Regions from separate parts of the Streptomyces sp. NPDC059003 genome, predicted to be linked through region 2. Evidence: riboswitches for the same ligand, from Rfam matches in the RefSeq annotation. Region 2 holds a riboswitch; the other holds the start of a gene.
The links. Region 2 has a riboswitch for S-adenosylmethionine ahead of thrC (threonine synthase). Riboswitches for the same ligand answer to the same signal wherever they lie in the genome.
Positions count from the first base shown of each region.

Region 1: it holds a riboswitch for S-adenosylmethionine, as region 2 does, so the genes downstream of both, ACFWZ5_RS31275 (aminotransferase class V-fold PLP-dependent enzyme) here and thrC (threonine synthase) in region 2, are expected to answer to the same signal.

Region 1 covers NZ_JBHYJH010000114.1:11,956-21,415, reverse strand. The annotation lists gene ACFWZ5_RS31285 (SLC13 family permease) at 1-707, shown strand, start outside; gene ACFWZ5_RS31280 (glycerate kinase) at 797-2,020, shown strand; gene ACFWZ5_RS31275 (aminotransferase class V-fold PLP-dependent enzyme) at 1,975-3,372, opposite strand; SAM riboswitch class IV at 3,561-3,678, opposite strand; gene trpD (anthranilate phosphoribosyltransferase) at 3,765-4,829, opposite strand; gene ACFWZ5_RS31265 (cytochrome bc complex cytochrome b subunit) at 4,982-6,640, opposite strand; gene ACFWZ5_RS31260 (Rieske 2Fe-2S domain-containing protein) at 6,637-7,731, opposite strand; gene ACFWZ5_RS31255 (c-type cytochrome) at 7,728-8,537, opposite strand; gene ACFWZ5_RS31250 (heme-copper oxidase subunit III) at 8,628-9,248, opposite strand; gene ACFWZ5_RS31245 (hypothetical protein) at 9,413-9,460, shown strand, end outside.
Region 2 covers NZ_JBHYJH010000209.1:1,722-11,181, reverse strand. The annotation lists gene ACFWZ5_RS40220 (trehalose-6-phosphate synthase) at 1-488, opposite strand, end outside; gene ACFWZ5_RS40215 (glucosyl-3-phosphoglycerate synthase) at 584-1,561, opposite strand; SAM riboswitch class I at 1,694-1,843, shown strand; gene thrC (threonine synthase) at 1,837-3,159, shown strand; gene ACFWZ5_RS40205 (MoaD/ThiS family protein) at 3,262-3,540, shown strand; gene ACFWZ5_RS40200 (cold-shock protein) at 3,970-4,173, shown strand; gene groL (chaperonin GroEL) at 4,748-6,370, shown strand; gene murQ (N-acetylmuramic acid 6-phosphate etherase) at 6,502-7,446, opposite strand; gene ACFWZ5_RS40185 (MurR/RpiR family transcriptional regulator) at 7,545-8,456, opposite strand; gene ACFWZ5_RS40180 (hypothetical protein) at 8,541-8,897, shown strand; gene ACFWZ5_RS40175 (DUF4031 domain-containing protein) at 8,894-9,151, shown strand; gene ACFWZ5_RS40170 (GNAT family N-acetyltransferase) at 9,245-9,460, opposite strand, start outside.

The DNA of each region.
Region 1 (9,460 bases), on a different contig from region 2:
CGGCCCCCGTCGCCCTCACCGCCGACCGGATCCAGGAACACCTGGAGGACCCCGGCCATCGCGTCACCGGCCCCTGGAACCCCGCCGAGACGCGCTGCGCACTGCTCCTCGCCACGGTCGTCGCCCTGTGGTGCAGCGAACCGCTGCACCACGTGCCGCCCGCCGTGGTCGCGCTGATCGGCGCGGTAGTGGCGGCGTCGCCCGCGCTCGGCACCGTACGGCTCAAGGACGCCCTGAAGACCGTGCCGTGGTCGCTGCTCCTGTTCATGGCGGCGACGATGGCGATGGGCGTCGCGCTCGCCGAGTCGGGCGCGGCGCGGTGGCTGGTGTCGGGCCTGCCGGCCGACCTGCCGCCCTGGCTGTTCCTGGCCGCCGTGATCGCGCTCAGCACGGCGGCCCACCTCGTCCTGCAGTCCCGCTCGGCCCGCTCGTCCGTCCTGGTCCCCCTGGTGGTGGCCGCGGCCGTGAGCTCCGGCGTGAACCCGGTCGCGGCGGCCCTCGCGTCCACGGCGGCCGCGGGCTTCTGCCACACCCTGCCCGCGTCGGCGAAGCCGGTGACCCTCTTCGCCGAGATCCCCGGCGTCCCCACCTACACCTCCCGCGACCTCCTCCGCCTCTCCGCCGTCCTGGCCCCCCTGACGGCGGCGCTCGTCCTGCTGTTCGCGGTGGCGGTGTGGCCGCTGCTGGGCGTGCCGGTGTCGCGGTGAGGGCCCCTCTCACCCCGCCCATCACCCCTCACCCCTCACCCCTCACCCCTCACCCCGCCCAACACCCGTCCCCCACCAAGGAGCCCCCCATGCCCCTGACCCAAGTAGCCATCGCCCCCAGCGGCTTCAAGGAGTCCCTGTCCGCGCAGGCCGCCGCCGAGGCCATTGCCGTCGGCGTGCGCCGCGTCGTGCCCGACGCCGTGGTCGACCTGATCCCGCTGGTGGACGGCGGCGAAGGCACCGCCAAGGCGCTCGCCACGACCCCCGGCGGGCGGCTCGTCGCGCTGCCCGCGACCGGCCCGGTCGGCGAGCGCATCGGCACCCACTTCGCGCTGCTCGACTCCGGCCGCACCGCCGTCGTCGAGATGGCCGCGGCGGCGGGGCTCGGCCTGGTGCCGCGGGACCTGCGCGACCCGGGGGCCACCACGACGTACGGCGTGGGTGAGCTGATCCGGGCCGCGCTCGACACGGGCGCGCGCCGCGTGCTCGTCGGCTGCGGCGACTCCGGTACGTCGGACGGCGGCGCCGGCGCCCTCCAGGCCCTCGGCGTCCGGCTCCTGGACGGCGACGGGTGGGAACTCCCGCGCGGCGGCCGGGAGTTGTCGCGTCTGCACCACATCGACGCGACCCACCTCGACCCGCGCCTGGCCGCGACCGAGCTCCTCGTCGCCTGCAACCCGCACAACGTCCTGTGCGGCGAGCACGGCGTGGCCCGCGTCTTCGGCCCGCAGAAGGGCGCGACCCCGACCCAGGTGGAGGAGCTCGCGGCGGGCCTCGAACACTGGGCGTACATCCTGACCCGGGACCTGGGCCTCAGCGTCGACCTCTTCCGGGGCCCCGGCACCGGCGCGTCCGGCGGCCTCGGCGCGGGCCTCGCAGCGCTCGGGGGCCGGCTGCTCCCGCGCTTCGACGTGTTCCTGGACCAGGTCGACCTGGACGCCCGGCTCGCCCGCGCCGACCTGGTCGTCACCGCCGAGGGCGCCCTCGACCACCAGACGCCCCGCGGCAAGGTCCCGGCCGAAGTGGCCCGCCGTGCCAAGCGGTCCGGCCGCCCGGTCCTGGCGCTCGCGGGCACCATCGGCGAGGGCGCGCACCTGGTGCGGGCGGAGGGCGTGGACGCGTACAGCGCCATCCTGCCCGCACCGGTGTCGCTGACGGAGGCCCTGGGCCGCGGGGCCGAGTTCCTCACCGACGCGACCGAACGGGCGCTCAGGATGATCCAGCTCGGCTCACGCCTCCCGGCCCCGGCAGAGGGTCACGCGGCGGATCAGGCGGCGGTGTCCGGCACGCAACGCCCGTCCTCCGTACGGTAGTTCCACCGCGCACCGTCGGCGACGAGCTCCTTGACGGCCCGTACGAACCGCTCCACGTGCTCGTCGGGGGTGCCCGCGCCGAAGCTCACCCGGATGGCGTTGAGCGACCGTTCGCCGGGCGCGGCCTCCGGGGCGCCGCACTCGCCGGGCTCGTCGGGCTCGCTGCCGAGCAGGGTGCGCACCAGCGGGTGCGCACAGAAGAGCCCGTCGCGCACGCCGATCCCGTACTCGGCGGACAGCGCGGCCGCGAAGTGCGAGCTGTTCCACCCGTCCACGACGAACGAGATGACGCCCACGCGCGGCGCGTCGTCCCCGAACAGCGAGAGCACCCGCACCTGCGGCACCTCGGCGAGCCCGTCCCGCACCGCGCGGATCAGGTGCCGCTCGCGCTCGACGAGCGCGTCGAACCCGGCGTCCCGCAGGGCCTTGCAGGCGGAGGCGATGGAGTAGACCCCGATGACGTTGGGCGAGCCGGCCTCGTGCCGCGCCGCCGAGTCGTGCCACTCGACGTCCACTCCCCCGTCGGTGCGCCGCGTCACCTTCCGCGAGGCGCCGCCGCCCGCGAGGTAGGGCTCGGCGCCGCGCAGCCAGTCGGCCCGCCCGGCGAGCACGCCGGAGCCGAACGGCGCGTACAGCTTGTGCCCGGAGAAGGCGACCCAGTCGACGTCCAACTCCCGTACGGAGACGGGGTGGTGGGGCGCGAGCTGGGCGGCGTCGAGGACGATCCGGGCGCCGTGCGCGTGCGCGGCGGCGGCCAGCTCGCGCACCGGCCACAGCTCGCCCGTCACGTTCGACGCGCCGGTCACGCACACCAGGGCGGGACCGTAGGGCTCGCGGTCGGCGAGGGCGCGCTCCAGGGTCCGGACGGCTTCCTCGTGGGTGCGGGGGGCGTTCAGGTAGGTGACGCGGGCGTCGCGCCACGGAAGGAGCGAGGCGTGGTGCTCGGTCTCGAAGACGAAGACCTGGCAGTCGGCGGGGACGACGGCGGCGAGCAGGTTGAGCGAGTCGGTGGTGGACCGAGTGAAGATCACCTGGTCCCCGTCCCGGCAGTCGAGGAACTCCGCGACGGCCTGCCGCGAGTTCTCGAAGAGGTCGGTGGACAGCTGCGACAGATATCCGGCGCCGCGGTGCACGCTGCCGTAGTACGGCGCGTACGCGGCCACGTCGTCCCACACCCGCTGCAGGGCCGGCGCGCTGGCCGCGTAGTCGAGCGCGGCGTACGTCACCTCGCCGCCGGTGACGAGGGGGACGGTGACATCACGGCCGAGCACGGGCAGCGGCTCGGCGCAGCAGGGGTCGGCGGACTCGGCGGACTTCGCGGCGGACTCGGTGACAGCGGTGGTGGCAGGCATGGCGAACTCCCGTAGAAGGCAAGCGACATCGCTGCGCCGGACCTCGGTCGACGGAACCCGTCAGGACCGGTCGACGGCACAGGAGAGAAAGGGTGAAAGGGGGTACGGAAACGGGGCCCGAGGCCCTATCGCATTCGCTGGCTCACGAGACTGCTCCCTCGACGACCAGGACCCCTGGTGACGCGAGGGGTCCGCGCTTGCGGTGAACCTTGCTGTCCACCGCCTGGTCTTCACCCGGGGCACCCCGCCACGGACGGAGGGTTGCCGAACAGCGGGCCGGGGCCGTAGTCGCTGTTACTCATGACCTGCGCAGCATCTTGCCACACGATCTTCAAGGCGCAACACCGCAGTCCAGGATCCGGACTGCGGTGTGCGCCACACCCGAAGGGCGCTCAGCGGTTGCTGGCCGCGACCCAGCGCGCGAGCGCGGCCCGCGCCGCGCCCGAGTCGATCGACTCCGCGGCCTTCGCCATGCCGGCCTTGAGCTGCGCCACCAGAGTGGCGTCGCCCGGCTCCAGGGCGACGAGCGCCGCCGCCGCGTTCAGCAGCACCGCGTCCCGCACCGGTCCGGTCTCCCCGTCGAGGAGCCGCCGCGCGACCTCCGCGTTGTACGAGGCGTCGGCGCCCCGCAGCGCCTCGACCGGGACCAGGCCGATGCCGACGTCCCGCGGGTCGAAGGCCTCCTCGCGGACGCCCCCTTCGCGTACCACCCACACCCGGGACGTGGCCGTCGTGGTGAGCTCGTCGAGGCCGTCGTCGCCGCGGAAGACGAGCGCCGACGAGCCGCGCTCGGCGAGGACGCCGGCGAGGATCGGCGCCATCCGCGTGTCGGCCACGCCGGTGGCCTGCGCCCGCACCCGGGCGGGGTTGGTGAGCGGGCCGAGGAAGTTGAACGTCGTCCGGATGCCCAGCTCGCGCCGCGCGGGCGCGACGTGCCGCAGCGCGGGGTGGAACTTCACCGCGAAGCAGAAGGTGATGCCGGCCTCGTCCGCGACCTGCCGCACCCGCTCCGGCGTCAGCTCCAGGTTGACGCCGAGCTTCTCCAGGACGTCGGAGGCCCCGGACGCGCTGGACGCCGCGCGGTTGCCGTGCTTGACGACCTTCGCGCCGGTCCCGGCGACGACGATCGCGGACATGGTGGAGATGTTCACGGTCTTGGCGCCGTCGCCGCCGGTGCCGACGATGTCGACGGTCGGGCCCGGCACGTCGATCACATGGGCGTGCGCGTACATCGCCCGTACCAGACCGGTGATCTCCTCCACGGTCTCGCCCTTGGCGCGCAGGGCCACCGCGAAGGCGGCGATCTGCGCGTCCGACGCCTCGCCGCGCATGATGCGGTCCATCGCCCAGGCCGTGTCGTCGGCGCTCTGGTCGCGCCCTTCGAGCAGTCCGTTCAGCACGTCGGGCCAGGAACGGGCCGCCGCGGTGTCGCCTCCTGCGGGGGTCACAGCGCTCATGGCCGCTCCTGGGTTCGTAGACGAAGACATCCCAAGCACTTGGGGTGGGTCCACCCTATCCAGCCCCGGGCACGGCAAAGAGCCCCGTCCATGCACTGGACGGGGCTCTTGCCGTGGCGACCGTGAGGTCGGAGCGTCAGCTCAGAAGGCGATCAGTGGTGGCCGTGACCGCTGGTGATCTCCTTGTACTCCTCGACCGTGGGCTTGGGGATCTGGCTGTCCTCGCCGTACATGCCCTCGGACAGCTTGGCCCGCAGCTTCTGCGCGCCCTTCACCTTGCGCTCCACGCCGTTCTCGTCGACCGTCGGGCCGATCTCGACCGGCTTGTACTGCTCGTGCGCGGTGAGGGTGTGCAGCTTCTCCTGGTCGAGCGGCTCGTGCACTTCGATGAACTCGCCGTGCGGCAGGCGCTTGATGATGCCGGACTCGCGCCCGTGAAGCACCTTGTCCTTGTCGCGCCGCTGGAGGCCCAGGCAGATCCGCTTGGTGACGACGAACGCGATGACCGGTCCGACGAAGAAGAAGATCCGGACGAACCAGGTGATGGCGTTCAGCGACAGGTGGAAGTGCGTGGCCCACAGGTCGTTTCCACCACCGACCAGCATCACCATGTACGCGGTGATCCAGGCGACACCGAAGGCGGTACGGGTCGGGGCGTTGCGCGGGCGGTCCAGGATGTGGTGCTCGCGCTTGTCGCCGGTGACCCAGGACTCGATGAACGGGTAGACCGCGATGGCCACCAGGACCAGCGGGAAGATGATCAGCGGGATGAACACGCCCAGGACCAGCGTGTGGCCCCAGAGGTTGATCTCCCAGCCCGGCATGACACGGATCAGACCCTCGGCGAAGCCCATGTACCAGTCGGGCTGGGCGCCGGTGGACACCTGGTCCGGGCGGTACGGGCCGAGCGCCCAGATCGGGTTGATCGAGGCGATCGCCGCGATGGCCGCGATGATGCCGAAGACCAGGAAGAAGAAGCCTCCGGCCTTGGCCATGTAGACCGGGAGCAGCGGCATGCCGACGACGTTCTTGTTGGTCTTGCCGGGGCCCGCGAACTGCGTGTGCTTGTGGTAGAAGACCAGGATCAGGTGCGCCACCACGAGGCCGAGCATGATGCCCGGCAGCAGCAGGATGTGGACCGAGTAGAACCGGGCCACGAAGTCGCCGCCGGGGAACTCGCCGCCGAACAGGAACATCGAGATGTACGTGCCGACGATCGGCACCGACAGGATCGCGCCCTGCATGAAGCGGACACCGGTGCCGGAGAGCAGGTCGTCCGGGAGCGAGTAACCGGTGAAGCCGGTGAACATGCCGAGGACGAACAGCAGGAAGCCGAACAGCCAGTTGACCTCACGCGGCTTGCGGAACGCGCCGGTGAAGAACACGCGCATCATGTGCACGAACATGCCGGCGAGGAAGATCAGCGCCGCCCAGTGGTGGATCTGCCGGATCAGCAGACCACCGCGCACATCGAAGGAGATGTGCATGGTCGAGTTGAACGCCTCGGACATCAGCTGGCCCTGCAGGGGCACGTAGCTGCCGTGGTACTCCACCTCGTTCATCGACGGGTGGAAGAACAGCGTCAGATACACACCCGTGAGGATGATGATGATGAAGCTGTAGAGGCAGATCTCACCGAGCATGAAGGACCAGTGGTCCGGGAAGATCTTGCGCATGTTGGCCTTGGCCAGGGAGTAGATCCCCAGGCGGCCGTCGGCCCAGTCGGCGACCCGCTCACCGGCGGGCGCTTTCTTGCGGCTGTCGGCCGACGCGGCCGACGCCGCTGGCGACGTGTTGTTCTCGGTGCTCATCCGCGCTCCCAGAAGGCAGGACCGACGGGCTCTTCGAAGTCGCCGAGCGCCTCGAGGTAGCCCTCCTCGTTCACGCCGATGCGCAGCTGCGGCAGCGCGTGACCGGCCGGGCCGAAGATCACTCGGGCACCGTCGGAGAGGTCGAAGGTGGACTGGTGGCACGGGCAGAGGACGTGGTGCGTCTGCTGCTCGTACAGGGAGATCGGGCAGCCCACGTGGGTGCAGATCTTGGAGTACGCGACGACGCCTTCGTGCGACCACTCCAGCTCGCGCTTGTCCTTGATGTCGGCCGGCTGGAGCCGGACGATCATCAGGGCGGCCTTGGCGATCTGGGTCTGGAAGTCGTGGTCGTGCTCCTCGAGGCCCTCCGGCTTGGCGAAGGTGAGGGAGCCCACGGCGACGTCCGAGGGGCGCAGCGGCTCGTTCGTGTTCATGTTCACGAGCAGCTTGCCCTTGGACCACAGCGTGTGCCGCAGCTTGTCCTCCGGCAGCGGACCGAGGTCACGCAGCAGGACGACACCGGAGAGCGGTACGAGGGTGAGGGCGCCGAACATCGTGTTGCGGATCAGCTTGCGGCGGCCGATCGCCGACTCCTTCGCGCCCTGCGCGAAGTCGTCGAGGACCTTGGCCTTGACCTCGGGCTCGGCCTCGATCGGGTGCCGCTCGTCGGCGATCTCCACGTCGGACATCAGGGTGCGGGCCCAGTGGACCGCGCCCGCGCCGATGCAGAAGAGCGCGATGCCGAGGGTCATGCCGAGCGCGAAGTTGAGCGCGCTGATGTGCCCGATCGGCCAGATGTAGACGTTCTTGTCGACCGGGAACGCCACGTACGAGGCGATGAAGCCGACGGTGGCGAGCATCGACACCGTGAACAGCAGGGCGACCGTGCGCTCGGAGCGCTTGGCGGCCTGCTCGTCGATGTCCTGGACGCGGTGCTCGTGGGGCGGCAGCCCGGGGTCCGCGAACGGGTTGTCCGTGCCTGCAACCTCCCCCACCCTCAACTTCGTTCGGGCGGGGGTGCCCCCTCCCGCACCGTGCTCGGATTCCTGCGCGCTGGGCAGGTTCTCTTCTGGGGTTTCTTGGCTGCTCATGACTTCTTGGCCTTTGCGGTCCGGGCGGCGACCCACACGGCGGTCGCGATCAGCGCGCCGAGGCCGAAGATCCAGGCGAACAGGCCCTCGCTGACCGGTCCGAGACCGCCCAGCTTGAGACCGCCCGGGCTCTCGGTCTTCTCACCGTTGACCGCGTCGATGTACGCGATGATTTCCTTCTTGTTCTTCTCCGGCATCGTGGTGTCGGGGAAGGACGGCATGTTCTGCGGGCCGGTCTGCATGGCCTCGTAGATGTGCTTCGGGCTGACGCCCTCGAGGCTCGGCGCGAACTTGCCGTGGGTCAGCGCGCCACCCTCACCGGTGAAGTTGTGGCACTGCGCGCAGTTCGTACGGAACAGCTCGCCGCCCTTGGCGATGTCGGCGCCCTCGGGGCTGACCTGCTTCTTGGTCGGCACGGAGGGACCGGCGCCGAGCGAGGCGACGTACGCGGCCAGCTGGTCGATCTCGGCCTGGCTGTAGATGACCTTCTTCTTCGGCGCCTGGGCGCCCTGCTGCTGCAGCGGCATGCGGCCGGTGCCGACCTGGAAGTCGACGGCTGCGGCGCCGACGCCCACCAGGCTCGGGCCGTCGGTGGTGCCCTGACCGCCGGTTCCGTGGCAGCTGGAGCAGCCCACGGCATAGAGCTTCTTGCCCTCGTCGATGGCGAGGGACTGAGCGGTTTCGTCGGCCTGCGCCTTGTCCGCCGGCGCGAACGCGGCGTACAGCCCCCCGGTGGCCGCCAGCGCGAGGAGTAGAACGACGACCGCCGCCAGCGGATGGCGTCGTCGTGCGGAGAGCTTTTTCACGGATTACCCCGGTGTCAGGATCTTCTGCGTCGATGCTTCTGGACTGTGTCGGATGGTCGGGTGCCCGGCGGGCCGGGACCCCTCGCCCGACTACTTGATCATGTAGATCGTGGCGAAGAGGCCGATCCAGACGACATCGACGAAGTGCCAGTAGTAGGACACGACGATGGCGGCGGTCGCCTGCTCGTGGGTGAACCTACGGGCCGCGTACGTGCGGCCGAGGACCAGCAGGAAGGCGATGAGACCACCCGTCACATGCAGTCCGTGGAAACCGGTGGTCAGGTAGAACACCGAGCCGTACGGGTCCGACGAGAGCGAAAGGCCCTCGTGCTTGACCAGCTCGGTGTACTCGAAGACCTGGCCGCCGATGAAGATCGCACCCATGATGAAGGTGACGATGAACCACATCCGGAGCTTCTTCACATCACCGCGCTCGGCGGCGAAAACGCCGAGCTGACAGGTGAGGGAGGAGAGGACCAGGATCGTGGTGTTGGTCGCCGAGAACGGGAAGTTCAGGGCATCGGCCATTTCCTTCCAGTGGTCGGGACCGGTCACCGATCGCAGGGTGAAGTACATCGCGAAGAGGGCCGCGAAGAACATCAGCTCGGAACTCAGCCAGATGATGGTTCCGACGCTGGTGAGGTTCGGTCGATTGACCGGCGGGTGCGCGTGCCCGGTGTCTACTGTCGTTGCTGTCGCCACGACCGACATTATGTCGGTCGCTTATCCCGCCCTCACCCCGGGGGGTCCCGTTCGGAGTGTCTGCGGCGTGTGTCCTGCCCGGATGGCCCATCGGAGCACCGTCCGAACCGGTGTTGACGGGGTGTCGGGAGGAGTAGCATCCGCGCGAGATCCCTCGACGATGCGGAGGAACCATGCAGCCGACCGCCACGGTGCTGGTCTACAGCGACGACGCGAGCACC
Region 2 (9,460 bases):
AGCTCGCGGAGCAGTCCGGGGACGAGGGCCAGGTGGTAGTCCTGGACGAGCACCGCCGCCCCGTCCGCCGCGCTCTCCGCGAGCGCCCGCGCGAAGGCCCGGTTGTACGTCTCGTACGCGGCCCACTGCGCCCGGAACTCCGTATCGAACGCGGGTTCGAGCGGAGTCTGGTACAGCATGTGGTGCACGAACCACAGCACCGAGTTCGCGACCCCGTTGTACGCCGCCGCGTGCGTCTCGGCGTCGATGTCGAGCATCCGCACGCCGGGCTCCGCGACCCCGCGCCGCACCGCCTCCCGGTCGCCGTCGCCGAGCGCCGAGCACACCCACAGGGAGTCCGCCCGCTCCCCGACGGCACTGAGCCCGGACACGAGCCCGCCACCGCCCCGCTTGGGTTCGAGGCCGCCGTCCTCCCCGACGGCGTACGAGACGGGGCCGCGGTTGGACGCGACGAGGACCTGGGCGGCATCGGCGTGTGCGGAGACCATGGCATCGAACCTAGCCCTTCCGGGAACCCCGTAAACGCGCATGCGTACGACCAGCACGGCCGTCCGGGAACCGCTCGACCCGCGCGCCGAACCGCTCAGGCCGCGCGCCGCGCCACGTACTCCTCGATCTCCGCCATCGGCGCCCGCTCCTCCGTGTCCACCGCGTACGTCCGCGGCTCGAACCCGGACGCGCCCCGCACGAACTGCGTCAGCTCGGGGCGTACGAGGTGGCCGCGGGCGAGCCGCAGCTGCGCCGTGCGGTAGATCGCCGCCGCCATCCGGCCGAGCGCCTGCCCGTCCTGGTGCCGGTGCCTGCGCACGCCCACGTCGACCTGCGCGAGCGCGTCGAGGCCGACGGTGTGCAGCGCGTCCACGAGCAGGCCGATCTCCACGCCGTACCCCACCGGGAACGGCAGGCGTTCGAGCAGCGACCTGCGGGCCGCGTACTCCCCGCCCAACGGCTGGACGAAGCCCGCGAGTTGGGGCCAGTGCATATTGAGCAGCGGCCGTGCCATCAGCTCCGTGACGCGCCCGCCCTGGCCCGCGGTGGCCCCGGACGCGTCGCCGCCCGGCCCGTCGGAGACCGTCATGGGCCGGTCGTACATCGCCTTCACGAAGTCCACGTCGGGCTCGGTGAGCAGCGGGCCCACGATGCCCGTCACGAAGTCCGCCGAGAACTCCTTCAGGTCGGCGTCGACGAACGCGACGATGTCCCCGCCCGTCACCAGGAGTGACCGCCACAGGACCTCGCCCTTGCCCGGCACCGCCGGGATGCGGGGCAGCACGTCGTCCCGGGACACCACCCGGGCGCCCGCCGCGCGCGCCACCTCGGCCGTGCGGTCCCGCGAGCCGGAGTCCACCACCACGAGCTCGTCGACGAGGGGCGCCCGCTCGATCAGCTCACGCCGGATCTCCGCGACGATCTCACCGACGGTCTCCTCCTCGTCGAGCGCGGGCAGGACGACGCTCACCGTGGCGCCCGCGGCGCGTTTGGCGGCGATGAGCTGGGGGAGCGGGCGGTCGGCCACGGACCAGGAACGCCTGCTCAGCCAGCGCTCGACCTCTTCCAGCACGCGGGCTCCTCCCGTTTGTGACCCATCTCGCGGTTCGGACGACTATCTCAACTGTCCTGGCCTTCGGTTACAGTCTTGAACAACGCCGGTGACCATCGCATGTCGGGGGTCGCCGCCGTCACAACCGAATACCGCTCATCCAGAGGGGCAGAGGGATACGGCCCGTTGAAGCCCCGGCAACCCTCCAGTCGGTTCTCGTGCGCGATCAGCGCCGCGGGGCTCCCGGCTCGGGAAGGTGCCAATTCCGTCTCGCGACGAGATGCGTCGTGAGGAAGATGAGGAGAAAGGGCCTCGCCTCCATGGCTGTGCAGACTGTCGCCACCCCTTCCGCAACGGGCACCCCGGTCGACCTGGGACCCGCGTCGGGCCTCTCCTGCCGCGAGTGCGGCACGCTCTTCCCGCTCGGCCCGATCTTCGCCTGCGCCGAGTGTTTCGGCCCGCTCGAGGTCGCGTACGACCTGCCGCTCGGCGACCCGGAGGCGCTCCGGAAGAAGATCGAGTCCGGCCCCGCGAACATCTGGCGGTACGCGCCGCTCCTGCCGGTCCCCGCCGACGTCGCCGGCAAGCCCAACCTCAACCCGGGCTGGACCAAGCTCGTCGAGGCCGACAACCTGGCCCGTGAACTCGGCGTCGAGCAGGGCAAGTTGTTCATCAAGGACGACTCGGGCAACCCCACGCACTCCTTCAAGGACCGGGTCGTCGCGCAGGCCCTCGAAGCGGCCCGCGCCTTCGGCTTCACCACCCTGTCCTGCTCGTCCACGGGCAACCTGGCGGGCGCGGTCGGCGCCGCGGCGGCCCGCGCCGGCTTCCGCTCCTGCGTGTTCATCCCGCACGACCTGGAGCAGGGCAAGGTCGTCATGGCCGCGGTCTACGGCGGCGAGCTCGTCGGCATCGAGGGCAACTACGACGACGTCAACCGCTTCTGCTCCGAGCTCATCGGTGACCCGCTCGGCGAGGGCTGGGGCTTCGTCAACGTGAACCTGCGGCCGTACTACGGCGAGGGCTCCAAGACCCTCGCGTACGAGATCTGCGAGCAGCTGGGCTGGCGGCTCCCGGACCAGCTGGTGATCCCGATCGCGTCGGGCTCCCAGCTCACGAAGATCGACAAGGGCCTCAAGGAGCTGATCAAGCTCGGCCTCGTCGAGGACAAGCCGTACCGGATCTTCGGGGCGCAGGCGGAAGGCTGCTCGCCGGTGTCCGCGGCGTTCAAGGCGGGCCACGACGTCGTACGGCCGCAGAAGCCGGACACGATCGCCAAGTCCCTCGCCATCGGCAACCCGGCCGACGGCCCGTACGTCCTGGACATCGCGCGCCGCACGGGCGGCGCCGTGGAGGACGTCACCGACGAGCAGATCGTCGACGCCATCAAGCTGCTGGCCCGCACCGAGGGCATCTTCGCGGAGACGGCGGGCGGTGTGACGGTCGGCGTCACGAAGAAGCTGATCGAGGCGGGCGTGCTCGACCCGTCCCTGACGACGGTGGTCCTCAACACCGGCGACGGCCTCAAGACCCTCGACGCGGTCGCCGCGACCTCCCAGGCCACCGCCACCATCCGCCCGAGCCTGGACGCGTTCCGCTCCGCGGGTCTGGCGGGATAGCGCGCCGTAGGACCTGAAGCATGGTGTCGCCTGCGGGTCCGCTGTGGCTGGTCGCGCAGTTCCCCGCGCCCCTTCGGGGCGCCAACCTTTGAGGTGAAGAGTATGAGCGTCAACGTCCGCATCCCCACCATCCTCCGTACGTACACCGGCGGCAAGGCCGAGGTCGCCGCCGAGGGCGCGAACCTCGCCGAGGTCATCGCCGACCTGGAGAAGAACCACACCGGCATCGCGGCCCGCGTCCTCGACGACCAGGGCAAGCTGCGGCGGTTCGTCAACGTGTACGTGAACGACGACGACGTCCGGTTCGAGCAGGGCCTTCAGACGGCCACGCCGGACGGCGCGGGCATTTCGATCATTCCCGCGGTCGCGGGCGGCTGCTGAACGTATACGACCCCGCTGATTGCCCCCTCCGCCCGAGAAGCGGAGGGGGCAATTCTGCATGGTTGAGCGCGGTACAGTTGGGAATAGAGCTTCGCTTTTGGCGCCGAACGGCCCCGGAGCGGGTGTGAACGCATGGACGAAGTCGGCCTCGGGCCGACAAGAAGTAGCCAAAGTGTCCTGCCTTTTTGCGCCGTACGCGGCATTTGTCGGGCCCGACTTGCCCTGAACCCCGGTGAATTCTCCGGATATCGACGATCGGGCATGCCCAGAATTCTCGTCCGATTGACCTGTTGCAGACGGCAGTTGGACAGATACATTCAGCCGCGGTCGACGCGTTCCGGCGCACACCCCCAACCCATGGGGGGTGAGGTCTGACCCGGGTCCGCGAAGTGCGGGTCTGCGCAAGGGCCAGTAATAGGGGAGTTAGGCATGGCTCAGGGCACCGTCAAGTGGTTCAACGCGGAGAAGGGATACGGCTTCATCGCGGTCGACGGTGGTGCGGATGTATTCGTCCACTACAGCGCGATTCAGATGGACGGCTACCGCACCCTGGAAGAGGGTCAGCGGGTCGAGTTCGAGATCTCGCAGGGCCAGAAGGGTCCGCAGGCAGACATGGTCAAGGTCACCGTCTGAGCGGCGCTTGACGCGATCGGCCACCGAGCGCGTGGGCCCGCACCCCGGATCGGGGTGCGGGCCTTTCATCTGCCCGCCCGCCGCCGGTGGGGGCTGTGCGCCGTCGGCGGCTGCGGGTCTCCCGCCCTTCCCGGCACCCGCCGACGGCGAACAACCCCCACGACGGGCGTCCACCCGCTGGGAGGGTGGAAACGGGCGGGCGGGCGGGAAACAAACCGCCGCGGTAGCGGCGGAACCCCCCACCGGCCCGCACCCGGCCGCGCCGGGTCGGATGCGCCTCCGGCCCGCCGCTTCGCGGCGGGATCTACCCCGCCCACCCACCCCATGCGCCGCCGGCGGTGGGTGGGTGGGGAAGCAGGGTGTGGGGTGGCCGCCCTTGGGGGGCGACCTTGCACTCGGAGGGGTCGAGTGCTAATCATTGGCGTTAGCACTCTCCGCGTGAGAGTGACAGAAGGACCGGGTGGGTGAGGCCCGCAGGCCGGGTGGGGCAAGGAACCACAAGGCAGGCAGGCCGTCCGTCGCGGGCGCCAGCGCGGTCCGAGTTTTCCACCCCTGTCCGGGAGGACCACTTCACATGGCCAAGATCATCGCGTTCGACGAGGAGGCACGGCGCGGCCTCGAGCGCGGCATGAACCAGCTCGCCGACGCCGTCAAGGTGACCCTGGGCCCCAAGGGTCGCAACGTCGTCCTCGAGAAGAAGTGGGGCGCCCCCACGATCACCAACGACGGCGTCTCCATCGCCAAGGAGATCGAGCTCGAGGACCCGTACGAGAAGATCGGCGCCGAGCTGGTCAAGGAGGTCGCGAAGAAGACGGACGACGTCGCCGGTGACGGCACGACGACCGCGACCGTCCTCGCCCAGGCGCTGGTCCGCGAGGGCCTGCGCAACGTGGCCGCCGGCGCCAACCCGATGGCCCTGAAGCGCGGCATCGAGAAGGCCGTCGAGGCCGTCTCCGGCGCGCTGCTCGACCAGGCCAAGGAGGTCGAGACCAAGGAGCAGATCGCCTCCACGGCCTCCATCTCCGCCGCCGACACCCAGATCGGCGAGCTCATCGCCGAGGCCATGGACAAGGTCGGCAAGGAAGGCGTCATCACCGTCGAGGAGTCCCAGACCTTCGGTCTTGAGCTGGAGCTCACCGAGGGTATGCGCTTCGACAAGGGCTACATCTCGGCGTACTTCGCGACCGACATGGAGCGCATGGAGGCGGCGCTCGAGGACCCGTACATCCTCATCGTCAACTCCAAGATCTCGAACGTGAAGGACCTCCTTCCGCTCCTCGAGAAGGTCATGCAGTCCGGCAAGCCGCTGCTGATCATCGCCGAGGACGTCGAGGGCGAGGCCCTGTCCACGCTGGTCGTCAACAAGATCCGTGGCACCTTCAAGTCCGTCGCCGTGAAGGCCCCGGGCTTCGGTGACCGCCGCAAGGCCATGCTCGGCGACATCGCCATCCTCACCGGTGGCACGGTCATCTCCGAGGAGGTCGGCCTCAAGCTGGAGAACGCCGGTCTCGACCTGCTCGGCCGCGCCCGCAAGGTCGTCATCACCAAGGACGAGACGACGATCGTCGACGGTGCCGGTGACAGCGAGTCCGTCCAGGGCCGCGTGAACCAGATCCGCGCCGAGATCGAGAACAGCGACTCGGACTACGACCGCGAGAAGCTCCAGGAGCGCCTGGCGAAGCTCGCGGGCGGCGTGGCCGTCATCAAGGCCGGTGCCGCCACCGAGGTGGAGCTCAAGGAGCGCAAGCACCGCATCGAGGACGCCGTGCGCAACGCCAAGGCGGCCGTCGAGGAGGGCATCGTCGCCGGTGGTGGCGTGGCCCTGCTGCAGGCCTCCTCGGTCTTCGAGAAGCTGGAGCTGGAAGGCGACGAGGCCACCGGTGCCGCCGCCGTCAAGCTGGCGCTCGAGGCCCCGCTGAAGCAGATCTCCGTGAACGCCGGGCTTGAGGGCGGCGTCATCGTGGAGAAGGTCCGCAACCTCACCCCGGGCCACGGCCTGAACGCTGCCACCGGTGAGTACGTGGACATGATCGGCGAGGGCATCATCGACCCGGCGAAGGTCACGCGTTCCGCGCTGCAGAACGCCGCGTCCATCGCCGCGCTGTTCCTCACCACCGAGGCCGTCATCGCCGACAAGCCGGAGAAGGCCGCTCCGGCCGCTCCGGGCGGCATGCCCGGCGGTGACATGGACTTCTGATCGGCCCCCGGGGATTCCCCACGGTTGATCGGCTGTTCTGAGCAGTACGAGCAGTACGAGCAGTACAAAGGGGCGGCACTCTCCTCACGGAGGGTGCCGCCCCTTCGCCGTACCCGCGTCTCTGCCGGTTTCTAGCGCTGGTTCGCCGCCGCCAGCGCCGCGCGCAGATGGCCGTTCGACTCGGTCAGGAGCCGTGCCGCCGTCGGGCCGTCCACGTCGCCGAGGAGGGTGAGGATCGCGTTCTTCACCTCGCCGTCCGTGGCGGCGAGGGCCCGTTCGATCTCTTCGTCCCCCGCGCCGGTCGCCAGGGCGACGATGCGGTGGGAGCGGGCGCGGAGCTTCTCGTTCGAGGCGCGGACGTCGACCATCAGGTTCCCGTACGTCTTGCCCAGGCGGATCATCGTGATCGTCGAGAGCATGTTGAGGACGAGCTTCTGGGCGGTGCCCGCCTTCAAGCGCGTGGAGCCGGTGAGGAGTTCGGGGCCCACGACGACCTCGATGCCGTGCTCCGCGGCCGCCGCGAGCGCGCTGTCCGCGTTGCAGGACAGGCCGATCGTCAGGGCTCCGCGCGCGCGGGCGTGCTCGACGGCGCCGATCGCGTACGGGGTGCGGCCCGACGCCGAGATCCCGACGACCGTGTCGTCCGGGGTGAGGGCGAGCGCGTCCAGGTCCTCGGCGGCGAGCCCCCGGCTGTCCTCGGCGCCCTCGACCGCGGTGACCAGGGCCGCGGGGCCGCCCGCGACGAGACCGACGACCTCGCCCGGGTCGGTGTTGAACGTGGGCGGGCACTCGGACGCGTCGAGCACGCCGAGCCGCCCCGCGGTGCCCGCGCCCGCGTACACGAGCCGGCCGCCGCGGGCCATCCGCTCCGCGGTGGCGTCGATCGCGGCGGCGATGCGGGGCAGCTGCGCGGCGACGGCGGTCGGCACGGTCGCGTCCTCACCGTTCATGATCCGCGCGATCTCCGGCGTGGGCAGCCGGTCGATCTCGGCGAGCTCGGGCCGGAACGCCTCGGTGGTGAGCGCGGCGAGCTGCGCGCGAAGATCACCGTACTCGGGCGGGGTGGTGGAGGTCATAGGGGTGCGGCTCTTTCGGTGGAAAGGGCGGGTGGGTGGGAAAGAAAGCCTGCCCGGCGTTTGAGGGCGAGCGCGCAGCGCGATCGACGGCGCCCCCGTCAGGGGCCACTGTGACGATGCGCGAGCGCCTCGTACGACGCCGCAAGCGCCGGCGCAGCCGTCTCGTACGTGCGCTGGGCGACCCCGACGAACAGGCAGTCCACGACCAGGAGTTGACTCGTACGCGAGGACATCGCGGCGGGCCGCAGCTCGCTCTCGCGCGCCGTGGACGTCGTCAGTATGTGATCGGCGTACTGCGAGACGAGCCCGTCGGGGCGGCCGGTGATCGCGATGGTCGTCGCGCCGTGCTCGAAGGCGACCCGCAGCGGCTCGATCACGTCGCCCGTCGAACCGGAGTGGGTGATGGCGACGGCGACGTCCTTGGTGCGCAGCGTGACGGCGTTGGTGACGGCGAGGTGCGGGTCGGAGTGGGCGTGCGCGACCTGGCCGATGCGCAGGAGCTTCTGCGCGAGGTCCTGGGCGACGAGCCCGGACGCGGCGACGCCGTAGATCTCCACGCGGCGCGCGGCGGCCAGCGCGCTGACGCAGGCGCCCAGCTGGACGGTGTCGAGTCCGGCGGCGGTGTCGGCGAGGGTCTGCTGCTCGTCGTACGCGAGCTTCGCGACGACGTCGGCGATCGGGTCGTCGACCGCGATGTCCGCCGTGACGGCGGGCGCGCGGCCCGACTGCTGGTGGGCGGCGAGCCCGGCGAGGGCGAGCCGCAGGTCGCGGTAGCCGGGGTAGCCGAGGAGGCGGGCGGTGCGCACGACCGTCGCCTCGCTGGTGCCGGTGAGCTCGGCGAGGCCGGTGACGGTGAGGGCGGCGCAGCCCGCGGGGTCGCCCGCGACGGCCTCGGCGACGCGCTGCATGGAGCGGGTCATCGACGGCGCGAGCGTGCGTACCTTGGCCGCGAGGGCGGCGGGGGCGGGTGGGGCGCCTCCGGCGAAAATTTCCTTCACGTCAGGGGTCACTCTTGGAAGATATTTTCGCGTCGATGACCGGGTCAAGACCTCTGTCGACCGCTGGCGGGTGGCGCGTGGGGCGACAATGGCTGCATGGACGCGATTGACCCCCTGGAGCAGGCGCTGCACGCCGCCCGCGCGCTGGTGCTCGCCGACCTCGTCGCGCGCGACGTCGCGCAGCCCGAGGTCGTGTCGATGGTCGAGGAGGCCGTCGCGCACCGCCGCTGGTGGGTCGAGCAGTGGCCCGACGGCATGGCGTACGTGGCGGGGCTCGTCGCCCAGGACGTGCAGGACGCGCTGCTCGAACGGTACGGGCGGTGGCCGCTGTGCCCCGTGTGCGGTGCCGGTGAGCCGCACGCGCTCGACGTCGAGCCGGAGTTGGGGCCCGATCCGCACTGGGTGTGCCCCAAGGCGGGCGTGGTGGTGGCCCCCGTCGGCGGTCTGACATGACCCTCTACATAGACCCGCCCGTCTGGCCCGGGCACGGGCGCCTGTGGTCGCACCTCGTGAGTGATGTGTCGTACGAGGAGCTGCATGCGTTCGCCGCGGGGATCGGGGTGCCGGCTCGGGCGTTCGAGCGGGACCACTATGACCTGCCGGAGCAGAGGTACGGGGACGCGGTGCGGGCGGGGGCCGTGGAGGTGGGGTCGAAGGAGCTGGTGCGGAGGCTTACGGAGGCGGGGTTGCGGCGGCGGAAGCGGTAGCCCTCGCGGGGCGCCCCAGGCCCGCCCCTTCCCGAACCAGGGGGGGGCTCCGCCCCCCTGGACCCCCCTTTTATCCGCGCTTCGCGCTCGTCCTCAAGCGCCGGACAGGCTGAAACAGCGGTCCGCCGACCTCGTGAAGCCCGCCCGCTCCAGCACCGCCTCCGATGCCGTGTTGCCCTCGTCCACGATGGCGCGCAGGCCCTGGACGTCCGGCAGGGTCAGGGCCCAGTGGGACAGGGTGCGCAGGGCTTCGGTGGCGTAGCCGTTGCCGCGGGCCGCAGGGGCCAGGTCGTAGCCGACTTCCGCCCA